Undibacterium sp. KW1: one gene and its partner. The protein of the gene in region 2 interacts with the protein of the main gene of each other region in a pairwise test. Links are inferred from orthologs where the notes say so. Each region holds a gene or a part of one and is shown on either strand. Other genes may lie near its edges.

What was found. Proteins that work in one complex are often made in the same cells at the same time.
Region 1: the proteins of UNDKW_RS04455 (region 2) and UNDKW_RS25140 interact in binary tests that used the Escherichia coli proteins (3 or more experiments, as listed by UniProt). The link is inferred for Undibacterium sp. KW1 from one-to-one orthologs.

The regions. Positions count from the first base shown.
Region 1 is NZ_AP018439.1:5,587,158-5,593,640, forward strand. What follows is about bases 2,258-5,035. They hold UNDKW_RS25140 (sulfate/molybdate ABC transporter ATP-binding protein), read right to left. Parts: upstream 4,290-5,035; coding sequence 3,225-4,289; downstream 2,258-3,224. Other genes in these bases: UNDKW_RS25135 (CysB family HTH-type transcriptional regulator), read right to left, coding at 2,274-3,206; cysW (sulfate ABC transporter permease subunit CysW), read right to left, coding at 4,308-5,035. In the rest of the region: UNDKW_RS30690 (GGDEF domain-containing phosphodiesterase), read left to right, coding at 1-330; rfaE2 (D-glycero-beta-D-manno-heptose 1-phosphate adenylyltransferase), read right to left, coding at 327-806; UNDKW_RS25130 (ferritin-like domain-containing protein), read right to left, coding at 1,099-1,962; more of cysW, read right to left, coding at 5,036-5,213; sulfate ABC transporter permease subunit CysT, read right to left, coding at 5,216-6,070; UNDKW_RS25155 (EAL domain-containing protein), read right to left, coding at 6,355-6,483. UniProt on the Escherichia coli protein: Part of the ABC transporter complex CysAWTP involved in sulfate/thiosulfate import. Responsible for energy coupling to the transport system.
Region 2 is NZ_AP018439.1:990,624-995,097, reverse strand. Bases 702-3,685 are described here. They hold UNDKW_RS04455 (glutamate-5-semialdehyde dehydrogenase), read right to left. Parts: upstream 2,835-3,685; coding sequence 1,569-2,834; downstream 702-1,568. Other genes in these bases: holA (DNA polymerase III subunit delta), read right to left, coding at 2,964-3,685; UNDKW_RS04460 (CopD family protein), read right to left, coding at 1,117-1,539; UNDKW_RS04465 (class I SAM-dependent RNA methyltransferase), read right to left, coding at 702-1,009. Also shown: more of UNDKW_RS04465, read right to left, coding at 1-701; more of holA, read right to left, coding at 3,686-3,983; LPS assembly lipoprotein LptE, read right to left, coding at 3,985-4,474. UniProt on the Escherichia coli protein: Catalyzes the NADPH-dependent reduction of L-glutamate 5-phosphate into L-glutamate 5-semialdehyde and phosphate. The product spontaneously undergoes cyclization to form 1-pyrroline-5-carboxylate.

The DNA.
Region 1 (6,483 bases), 4.6 Mb from region 2 along the record:
CGCGACGCCGGGATACAGGTGGCGCTTGATGATTTTGGTACCGGCTATTCTTCACTGTCCTACCTGAAGAAATTTGATATCGATTACCTCAAGATAGACCAGTCCTTCGTCCGTAACCTGGCAACGGATGCCAGTGATATTGTCTTGTCTGAAGCCATCATCATGATGGCGCACAAGCTGGACCTGAAAGTCATTGCCGAAGGGGTAGAGACGCAACAGCAACATGACTTGCTGAAACAGGCAGGCTGCGATTTTGCGCAAGGTTATTTATTCTCGAAACCCTTGCCACCGGAAGAGTTTGAGATCTTACTGCAGCGACAAAAAACTTAAGCGCCTGAGCGTACTTTGGCCAGCAATTTGCTGGTCGAACGGTCATGCTCAAAATCGATGGCTGCCACCGTACCACCATAGGCCAGCACCGCCTGACCTTCGGGTATGGCTGTCATATCATAGTCACCGCCTTTGACATATACATCGGGATGCGCTGCCAGCACTACCTGTAAAGCGGTATCTTCATCAAATTCCACCACCAGGCTGACAGACTCCAGCGCTGCCAGTACCGCCATACGGTCTGCACAGGTATTGACGGGCCGGTCATCGCCCTTGCCCAGGCGTTTGACCGAGGCATCAGTATTCACCGCCACCACCAGCGAAGCACCAAATTCGCGTGCATCAGCAAGATAGCTGACATGACCACGGTGCAGGATGTCGAATACGCCGTTGGTCATGACTACCGGTTTTGGAAGCTCGCGTACACGTTCCGACAATTGCTCGCGGGTAGTGAGTTTTTTTTCGAATTCTGGCATGGAAATAGTTCAGTATTTTTTTGAAAAACCACTCACCACAGAGGCACGGGGAAAATCGTAATCGTAATTTATTGTAGGTTGGGCTACGTTTCATCAGCCCAACACTCGGCGTATAAATAGCGTATTCGTTTATCAAAGGCACAGTGTTGGGCTGGTAAATCGTAGCCCAACCTACGGAAAACCACGCGATTTTCCTCTATGCCCCTCTGTGCCCCTTGTATTGAATGGTCTTGAATTTATAAACAAAAACGCCGCTAATGATTAGCGGCGATTGTACATGCTCAAACCAGCTTTATGCAGCGCTAGGCAAGCTGCCAGGCAAAATAACCAATCTTTGCGCGACTTCCTTGCGATAGCGGTTCAGGTCTTGCACTGTTTCAAAAGTACGCTCGAACAGCAGCGACATATTATGCAGGATGCGATCGACGACTTTCTTTTCCCACACGCCGTCAAACTTGATCTGGCCATCGAGCCAGCGTTCCAGCCAATCAGGGTCAGGCAGACGTGATTGTATGGTGTCGTTCGGGAACAATGCCTGGTTGACATGCAAGTTGGTCGGGTGCAAAGGTTTTTCGGTACGTCTGGCGGACGCCATCAGGACGCCGATCTTGGAAAATGCGGCACGGGCGACGTCGCCGACTTCGGCCAGGGATTTTTTCATGTAGCGCAGATAAGCACCGCCATGGCGTGCTTCGTCCTGGCTAATGATTTTGTAGATATGCTTGATGACAGGTTCGGTATGCCAGTCAGATGCACAGCGGTACCAGTGGTTCAGGCGTATCTCACCGCAGAAATGCAACATCAGGGTTTCCAGCGGTGGTGCGGGGTCGAACTCGAAACGTACATTGTCGAGTTCTTTTTCTGTCGGCACCAGCTCAGGGTGGAAGCGGCGCAGGTACTCCATCAGGACCAGGGAATGCTTTTGTTCTTCAAAAAACCAGATGGACATGAAGGCACAAAAGTCACTGTCGCCACGGTTATCACGCAAGAACATTTCTGTCGCTGGCAGCGCAGACCATTCAGTAATGGCATTCATCTTGATGGTTTGCGCCTGTTCAGGTGTCAGTTTGCTGGCGTCATACTTATCCCAGGGGATGTCTGACTCCATATTCCAGCGCACTTGCTCCAAAGACTTAAACAATTCAGGGTAAAGCATGGTCAACCTCTGATAAAAAATGCAGAAATTAGAATAATTTGCCTAATTTTACCAGAGAGATGTGACGCCTTCACGACAGTGCCTGAATTGCTGAAAATTTAGGCGGGAACACAACAGAAAAATAAGACTTGCGCAAAATTGTCCCAGCAAGGCCTTGCCTGGGAAAGCTCCCTTGCAAGGGAGCTTTGTTTCATCGGCGGACAACATATTGTCCGAAACCCCGATTGCACCGTAGCGACGAAGACAGTACTTTAGTACCGAATTTATCAACTGCCGGAGCTGCAACGCAGCTGGGGCGGTTTTACGCAAGTCTACGCTAATTCATTTTCACTGACTGCTTGTCGCACCTCATCCCTGTCCAGATTAGGTGCAAACTGTTGTATGAATTCATAGGTATAAGCGCGCAGGTAAGCGCCACGGCGTACCGCCAGACGTGTCACATTCGATGCAAACAAGTGGCTGGCCGAAATTGTCCTCAAGCCATGTGCACGTTGCACTTCTATGGCCATCGAAGCCACCAGACCCACGCCCAGACCCAGCGCCACATATTGCTGGATAACGTCAGAATCCATCGCAGTCAGGACGATATCGGTGCGCAAGCCAGCCAGGCGGAATGCGTCATCAATATGACCACGACCGGTAAAACCAACGTCATAAGTAATCAGTGGATAATTCGACAGGTCTTCCAGCGTCAGTTCTTCCTTGCTCAGGAGTGGATGACCTTCTGGTACGACGACAACGTGATTCCATTCATAGCAGGCGAAAGAAGCCAGGTCCTTGAACTGTGACAGACCCTCGGTCGCAATACCGATATCGGCCTTGCCAGACAATACCCATTCAGCAATATGTTCCGGGGAACTTTGTTGCAGGGCTATGCGCACTTCAGGGAAAGCCTGACGAAAGCCTTGTACCACCTTGGGCAGCACATAGCGCGCCTGGGTATGGGTAGTAGCGATTGTCAGCGTGCCTTTGGACTGGTCAGAATAGTCCTCGCCAGCCTGGCGCAGGTTTTCTGCTTCCAGCAGCAATCTTTCTATGATGGGCAATATGTCCTTGCCAGGTTCTGTCAGACCGGTCAGGCGTTTGCCATTACGTTCGAAAATATCGACACCAAGTTCTTCTTCCAGTTCACGGATCTGGCGGCTGACGCCGGGCTGGGAAGTAAACAAGACATTCGCCACTTCAGTCAGGTTATAACCACGGCGTGATGCTTCACGGATAGAGCGTAGTTGTTGGAAATTCATGGGGCACCTTATTCTTTATTATTGAGCATCGACAAAAACATGCAGGCGTTTTGGGCGCACTACCAGGGCTTCGCCGACTTTGAGTTTCAGTTGTTCATAGCGTTCTGTAGAAATCATGGCTTCGACCAGTTCGCCGTTGTCATCTCTTTCCAGTTCAAGCTGGGCCAGCGGGCCTATGCTGTGGACGCGGCGGAGTTGCACATTGAGGCCTGCCGCTCCGGGCGAATAGCGGTCTATTTCGAGTTCATGCGGGCGCACATAGCCAGTACCAAAAGCGTCACGGGTTTCGGCATGGCCTGGCGCTTCAAAAGGCACACCGCCAGCATCAAGTATGCCTTCATGAATACGGCCACGGAACAGGTTCACATTACCGAGGAAGCCATAGACAAAAGGCGTAGCCGGATTATGATATACCTCAGCCGGAGCGCCTACCTGCTCCACCTTGCCGTGATTCATCAGGACGATCTTGTCAGCCACTTCCAGCGCTTCTTCCTGGTCATGCGTGACGAAAATACTGGTCACATGCAATTCATCGTGCAGGCGACGTAACCAGCGGCGCAACTCCTTGCGTACCTTGGCATCGAGCGCACCGAAAGGTTCGTCGAGCAAAAGTACGCGTGGTTCTACTGCCAATGCACGTGCCAGCGCAATACGCTGACGCTGGCCACCTGACAATTGCGGTGGGTAACGGTCAGCCAGCCAATCGAGCTGCACCAGTTCCAGCAGCTTGGTGACTTTCTCCTTGATCTCACTTTCTGATGGGCGCACATGGCGTGGCTTGACGCGCAAGCCGAAAGCAATGTTTTCAAAAATCGTCATATGCTTGAATAAGGCATAGTGCTGGAATACAAAGCCAACCTGGCGTTCACGCACATGCTGCGCAGAGGCATCTTGCCCGTCGAGCAAAACCTGGCCACTGTCGGCATATTCCAGACCGGCGATGATGCGCAACAGTGTGGTCTTGCCGCAACCTGATGGCCCCAGCAAGGCGGTCAGTTCACCATTCGGGAAATCCAGCGAGACATTGTCCAGTGCGGTAAAACTACCAAAGCGTTTTTGTAATTGATTAACAGCGATACTCACGGTGAACCCCTTCTCTCTTTATTCTTGCGGCAATTGGCGGTTTTCATTGGTACGCCATTCGACTAATGTTTTCAGCGCGAGTGTCAGCAAAGCCAGCAAGGTCAGCAGTGACGCGACAGCAAAGGCGGCGGTGAAGTTGTACTCGTTATATAAAATTTCGACTTGCAACGGCATGGTATTGGTCTCGCCACGGATATGGCCGGACACCACTGATACCGCACCAAACTCACCCATGGCACGCGCATTACACAGAATCACGCCATACAGCAAACCCCATTTGATATTTGGCAAAGTCACGTACCAGAAAGTCTTCCAGCCAGATGCGCCGAGCACCAGTGCAGCCTCTTCTTCTTCGCTACCCTGCGCCTGCATCAGCGGTATCAATTCACGAGCGACAAATGGAAAAGTAACGAAAATGGTTGCCAGCACAATGCCAGGTACCGCAAACAAAATCTTGATTTCATGATCACGCAGCCATTCACCAAACCAGCCCTGCGCACCAAACAGCAAGACATAGATCAGACCGGAGATCACGGGAGACACTGAAAACGGCAAATCAATCAGCGTCAGCAAAACATTTTTGCCACGGAATTCAAACTTGGCGATAGTCCAGGCTGCCGCTACACCAAACACCAGGTTCAGCGGCACGGCTATGCCCGCAGCTATCAGGGTCAGTTTGATGGCTGACAAGGCATCTGCTTCTACTATCGCTGCCAGGTAAACTTCCCAGCCTTTTTTCAGTGCTTCGGCAAAAACGGCTGCCAGTGGAATGAATAAAAACAGAGTCAGGAACAGCAATGCAGTCACGGTCAAGACTATACGTACCCACAACGGTTCCAGCGTTGCCGCTGGTGTGATCGCAGGTTCATGCCTGCGTGCAGTGATGGGCGTCTTGACGGGCGTATTGATGGCGGCTGTCGTCATGATCAATCCCTCCCTGCATTTTGGCGGCTGCGCGTCCAGGCCTGCAACGCATTAATCGTCAGCAACAGGGTGAACGACAGCAACAGCATGACCACAGCTATCGCTGTCGCCCCGGCATAATCATATTGTTCGAGTTTGGTAATCATGAATAGCGGCGTAATTTCAGAAATCATGGGCATGTTGCCAGCGATAAAAATCACTGAGCCATATTCACCGGTAGCGCGGGCAAAGGCCAGTGCAAAACCCGTCAGCAAAGCCGGTATTATGCTGGGCAAGATCACGCGCAAAAATGTCTGCAGATGACTGGCACCCAGACTGACGGCTGCTTCTTCCAGTTCTTTTTCAGCCTCCTCCAGCACGGGTTGTACAGTGCGCACCACGAAAGGCAGGCCGATGAATGTCAGCGCAATCAAAATACCGAGAGGCGTGTAGGCAACCTTGATACCCAATGGTGTCAGCAATTTGCCTATCCAGCCATTTGGTGCATACAGGGTTGCCAGCGTAATGCCTGCCACTGCTGTCGGCAGGGCGAATGGCAAATCCACCAGTGCATCGATGAGACGCTTGCCAGGAAACTTGTAGCGCACCAGCACCCAGGCAACGATGCCGCCAAAGAAGACATTGATCAGCGCACCCAACAGGGACGCACCAAAAGTCAGGCGGTAAGATGCCATCACACGGTCAGACGTGACGGTATTCCAGAAAGCCTCCCAGGTCATGGTAAAGGTTTTCAGGAACACGGCAGAAAGCGGTATCAGGACAATCAAGCCCAGATAAAACAGGGTAAAACCCAGAGAAAGCTGAAAGCCGGGCATCACCCGTCTTGCCCTTTTATTTGATCCTAAAAACTGCGCCATGCTTAGCCTTTATTACAGATATGACTATCGATGAGCAATCTTCCCAGTATTTTGTTATATAGAAAACGAATTTTTTCTTATGCTTAAATACGTTTTTCGCATATAGATTAGACGTTAATGAGCAAAAATACCAAAAAATTATTTATAAGTCATTGAATTGACGATGAATCGGGCATTTTTTGGTTTTGCATATGCAGAAAGCGCAAAAACGCAGAAACACCTCTGCAAGCATCTGCATCGGTGATCTCTACTGATCTCTACGTTAGTTGTTGAGATGGAAAATCTCAGGCGAGTTTGAATTCCTCTTCGTAATGGAAGCTCAGCTTGCTTTCTTCACGGCTTAACAATATCGCTTTGGGCAAATCAAACAAGAAACCCTGTAACAGATAAGGGCTGGCAGTCTGATTGGTCTC
Region 2 (4,474 bases):
AGGCACTGAAGAAATCCTTGGCCATATCATCTTCTTCCATCGTGCTGTCACCGCGCACACCGATACGTTCACCGTAAGGCGGGTTGGTCAGCAAGATGCCTGGCTCTGTCGTTGGTGCCTTGATTTCCTGCGCTTCTATCTGTTTCAGCGGCACGTCAAAACGTATGCCCGCCTTGTTCAGGTTATTGCGTGTCATGACTATCATGTCGCCAGAAATGTCGCTACCGAAAATCGTTGGCTCAGCCGGCAAAGGATGTGGCTTGGCGCTGGCCTTGATCTGTGCCCAAGCATCGGCATCGAACTGATGCATTTTCTCGAAAGCGAATTCACGCTTCAGGCCTGGTGGTATGCCCGCCAGGATTTGTGCAGCTTCGATGAGGATGGTGCCAGAACCGCACATGGGATCAAACAAAGGTGTGCCCGGCTTCCAGCCTGCGGTGCGCAGCAAGCCTGCTGCCAGGTTTTCACGCAAGGGCGCGTCACCGGTTTCCAGACGCCAGCCGCGCTTGAACAAAGGTTCGCCAGAGATATCCAGATACACCGTAAAATTGCGTGCATCCATGAAACCGACGATGCGCATGTCAGGGTTCTTGGTATTGACTGAGGGGCGCTGGGTGAATTGGTCGCGGAAACGGTCGCAGATCGCATCCTTGATTTTGAGCGTGGCAAAGTCCAGGCTCTTCAACGGTGATTTGACTGCCGTGACATCAACACGGATGGTATGGTGATAGCCAAACCAGTCTTCCCAGGGCTGGGCCAGCACCAGGTCGTAAATATCATTTTCATTGGTATAGCCAGAATGCGCCATACGCATCAACACGCGCGAGGCTATGCGTGAATGCAGGTTGATACGCCAGCCATCATGCAGGCTGCCTGAGCAATGCACACCGCCCGGCACCTGATTATGGACAGTCATGGTTTTATCCAGGGCTGCAATTTCTCCGAGCTCTTCAGCCAGGGCTATTTCCAGGCCACGTGGGCATGGGCAAAAATAAGAATAACGCGTCATAGGAGTACCCTTTATCCGTTAAAAAAAACGATGGTGAATATTCACCGCCAATTGTTGGCCTGGAGTTCTGCACTCCAGGTCAACCGTACTTGGAAACCTCGTCAAACCTAAAAAGGTTTGACGACTACCAAAATCAATATCGCCAGCAACAAAATCACCGGCACTTCATTAAACCAGCGGAACCAGACATGGCTGCGCTTGTTAACGCCCTTCTCAAACTTTTTCAGCAAACTGCCACAGGCGTGGTGATAACCTATCAGCAAGATCACCAAAGTCAGCTTGGCATGCAGCCAGCCATTACCCGGGCCCTTCCATATGCCATAGCCTAGCCACAACCACAGGCCGAAGATCAGTGCCAGTACCGCCAATATCGTCATGAAACGGTACAGCTTGCGCGCCATCAGCAACAGACGCTCTGTCGTCGGCGGATGATTTTCCATCGCCAGGTTGACAAGGATACGGGGCATATAAAACAGGCCTGCGAACCAGGACGTGACGAACAGGATGTGAAAAGCTTTTACCCAGAGCATGGCTTACTTTCTTTATTGGTGTTTCATTGCTACTGACGTATTTCGCCGTGACCAAAGACTACATACTTCATGGAGGTCAGACCTTCCAGTCCTACCGGGCCACGGGCATGCAGCTTGTCATTCGAGATACCTATCTCAGCACCCAGGCCATACTCAAAACCGTCAGCAAAACGCGTGGAAGCATTCACCATCACCGAGGCTGAATCAACTTCGCGCAAGAAACACAGGGCGTGGCTATAGTCTTCTGTGATGATGGATTCTGTATGTTTGGATGAATAATCATTGATGTGCGTGATGGCTTCATCCAGATCAGCCACTACTTTGATGGCCAGGACAGGCGCCAGGTATTCAGTGCTCCAGTCTTCTTCTGTTGCTTTGGCCAGATGCGGGTAGCCTGCCAGTATTGCAGCGGCGGCTTCATCGCAACGCAATTCCACCTGCTTGCCTGCATACAGTTCAGCCAGTGCTGGCAAGACCTGGGCTGCAATACCTTGCGCGACCAGCAAGGTTTCCATGGTGTTGCAGGTACCATAGCGGTGGCACTTGGCATTGAATGCGACATCCACGGCTTTTTTGAGGTCAGCCTTGTCATCGATATACACATGGCAGATGCCATCAAGATGTTTGATCATGGGCACGGTGGCTTCTTGCATCAAGCGTGCGATCAAGCCCTTGCCGCCACGCGGGACGATGACATCGACATACTGCGGCATGGTAATCAGTTCACCAACAGCGGCGCGGTCTGTGGTCTCGACGATCTGTACAGCATCGGCAGGCAAACCAGCACCGGCCAGGCCTTCCTTGACCAGTTTAGCCAGCGCCTGGTTGCAATGGATAGCTTCTGAGCCACCACGCAAAATGGTGGCATTGCCACTCTTGATGCACAGGCCGGCGGCATCCACCGTCACATTCGGGCGTGCTTCGTAAATGATGCCGATGACGCCCAGCGGCACGCGCATTTGCCCTACCTGTATGCCGGTGGGGCGGTATTTCATGTTCGAGATTTCACCTATGGGGTCAGCCAGGCTGACGATCTGCTCCAGGCCCTCTGCCATGGTGGCAATCGCCTTGTCAGACAGGGTCAGCCTGTCAAGCATGGCGGCTTCCATGCCTGCTGCCTTTGCTGCCGCCAGGTCAAGTTCATTGGCAGCGCGCAAGGCAGCAGCTTCACGCCTGATGGCAGCAGCGATCAGGGACAGGGCCTTGTTCTTGGCGGCGGTATCGGCTTTGGCCATGGCGCGCGATGCTGCGCGGGCACGGATGCCGAGGTCGTTCATGTAGTGCTTGATATCCATATCGTCATTCAGAGAACGTCTGGTCCTCATAGTCGTTGATCAGCCACCAGCAAGGTGGTGAGGGAATTCAATTTCCGGTTTGATAAACCGCTTAATCGGGTGCAGGCCAGATTATCTGATGAGCAGCTTTTATGCTGTCCTGGCCACTCTCAAACCCAATTGCAACAAGGCATCCCAGGGGTCACCTGCAAATGCCTTCGCTCGTAAACCTTTTACCATCTTATCGACTTGCGATGCCTCTTGCAGTGCAGCCCGCAAATTTGCCAGGCTGACGCGGCGCAAGGCGGGGTCCATGAGTTTTTCCCGTGGGCCCCAGATGCGGTATTCTTTCAGCAAGGCTGACAAGGGCCTGCCCTGTGCCATGCCCGACTTTAGTTTCAGCAAGGTACGTATCTCTTCTGCCATGGCCCACAAAACCAGCGGCAGGGCTTCGCCCTCACCTTTCAAACCATTCAACATGCGCACTAGTCTGGCGACATCACCGGCCAGCATGGCTTCGTTGAGCTTGAAGACATCATAGCGCGCCACATTGAGCACGGCATCATGGATTTGTTCAAAACTCAGTTTGCCAGCTGGATGAAGCAAGGCCAGTTTCTGAATTTCCTGATGGGCTGCCAGCAAGTTGCCCTCTACCCTGTCGGCAATGAAATCCAGGCTTTGCCGGTCTGCACTTTGCTGTTGCAAGGACAGACGCATGCTGATCCAGCCTGGCAATTGATTGCGCTCTACCAGCGGGATATCGATATACACCGCGGCTTGCTGCAAGCTGCCTACCCAAGCGGCTTTTTGCGTGGCCCAGTCCAGCTTGGGCAAGGTGATCAGGGTCAGGTTATCGGGCGACAGATTCGCTACACAATCCTGCAGAGCCTGGCCACCATCCTTGCCGGGCTTGCCGGTAGGAATGCGCAAATCGATGAGTTTTTTATCACCAAACAGGGATTGCGACTGATTCGCGGCCAGCAAGGCACCCCATTTGAAACTGCGTTCCACCGTCAGGATTTCGCGCTCGTAAAAACCTTGCGATTTTGCGGCACGACGTATCTTGTCTGCGGCTTCCAGCGCCAGCAAATGCTCATCACTGGTGATCACATACAGTGGCGCCAGTGTTTTCGCCAGATGGCCATCAAGGGCATCGAAGCGTAATTGCATATCAGTCGTCCATCTTTACAACAGCCAGCCTGCGCATGATTTGCTGCACCAGGTCACTTTGCATATCACGGTACAGCAAGACTTCTTCTGCCTCTTTCGCCAGTACCTGTGATTCATTAAAGGTGATATTGCGCTTCAACTGCAGATCTACTGGTTCCAGATATTCCTTGCCTACATTATTGCGGACACGGAAACGGAAGTTATAAATCAAATTATATTCACGCACGCGACCCTGGCTGTTCAGTGACAGGATTTGTTTTTCGCGGGTTTCACTCAATACTTCGAGTACCACTTGCGCGTCCTTGGCCTCAGACATGATCTGGGTCTGGCCATTGGCACGGATATGGCGGCGCAATTCACCACCCAGGGCCGAGCTTTCTGGCATGCCGATATAAATACTTTTAAACGGCAAGGCAACCGGGCCGCGCAGGGCGAAACCGCAGGCCGACAACAACATGATGGACATGATGACTGCCAGCCATTGCAGACGC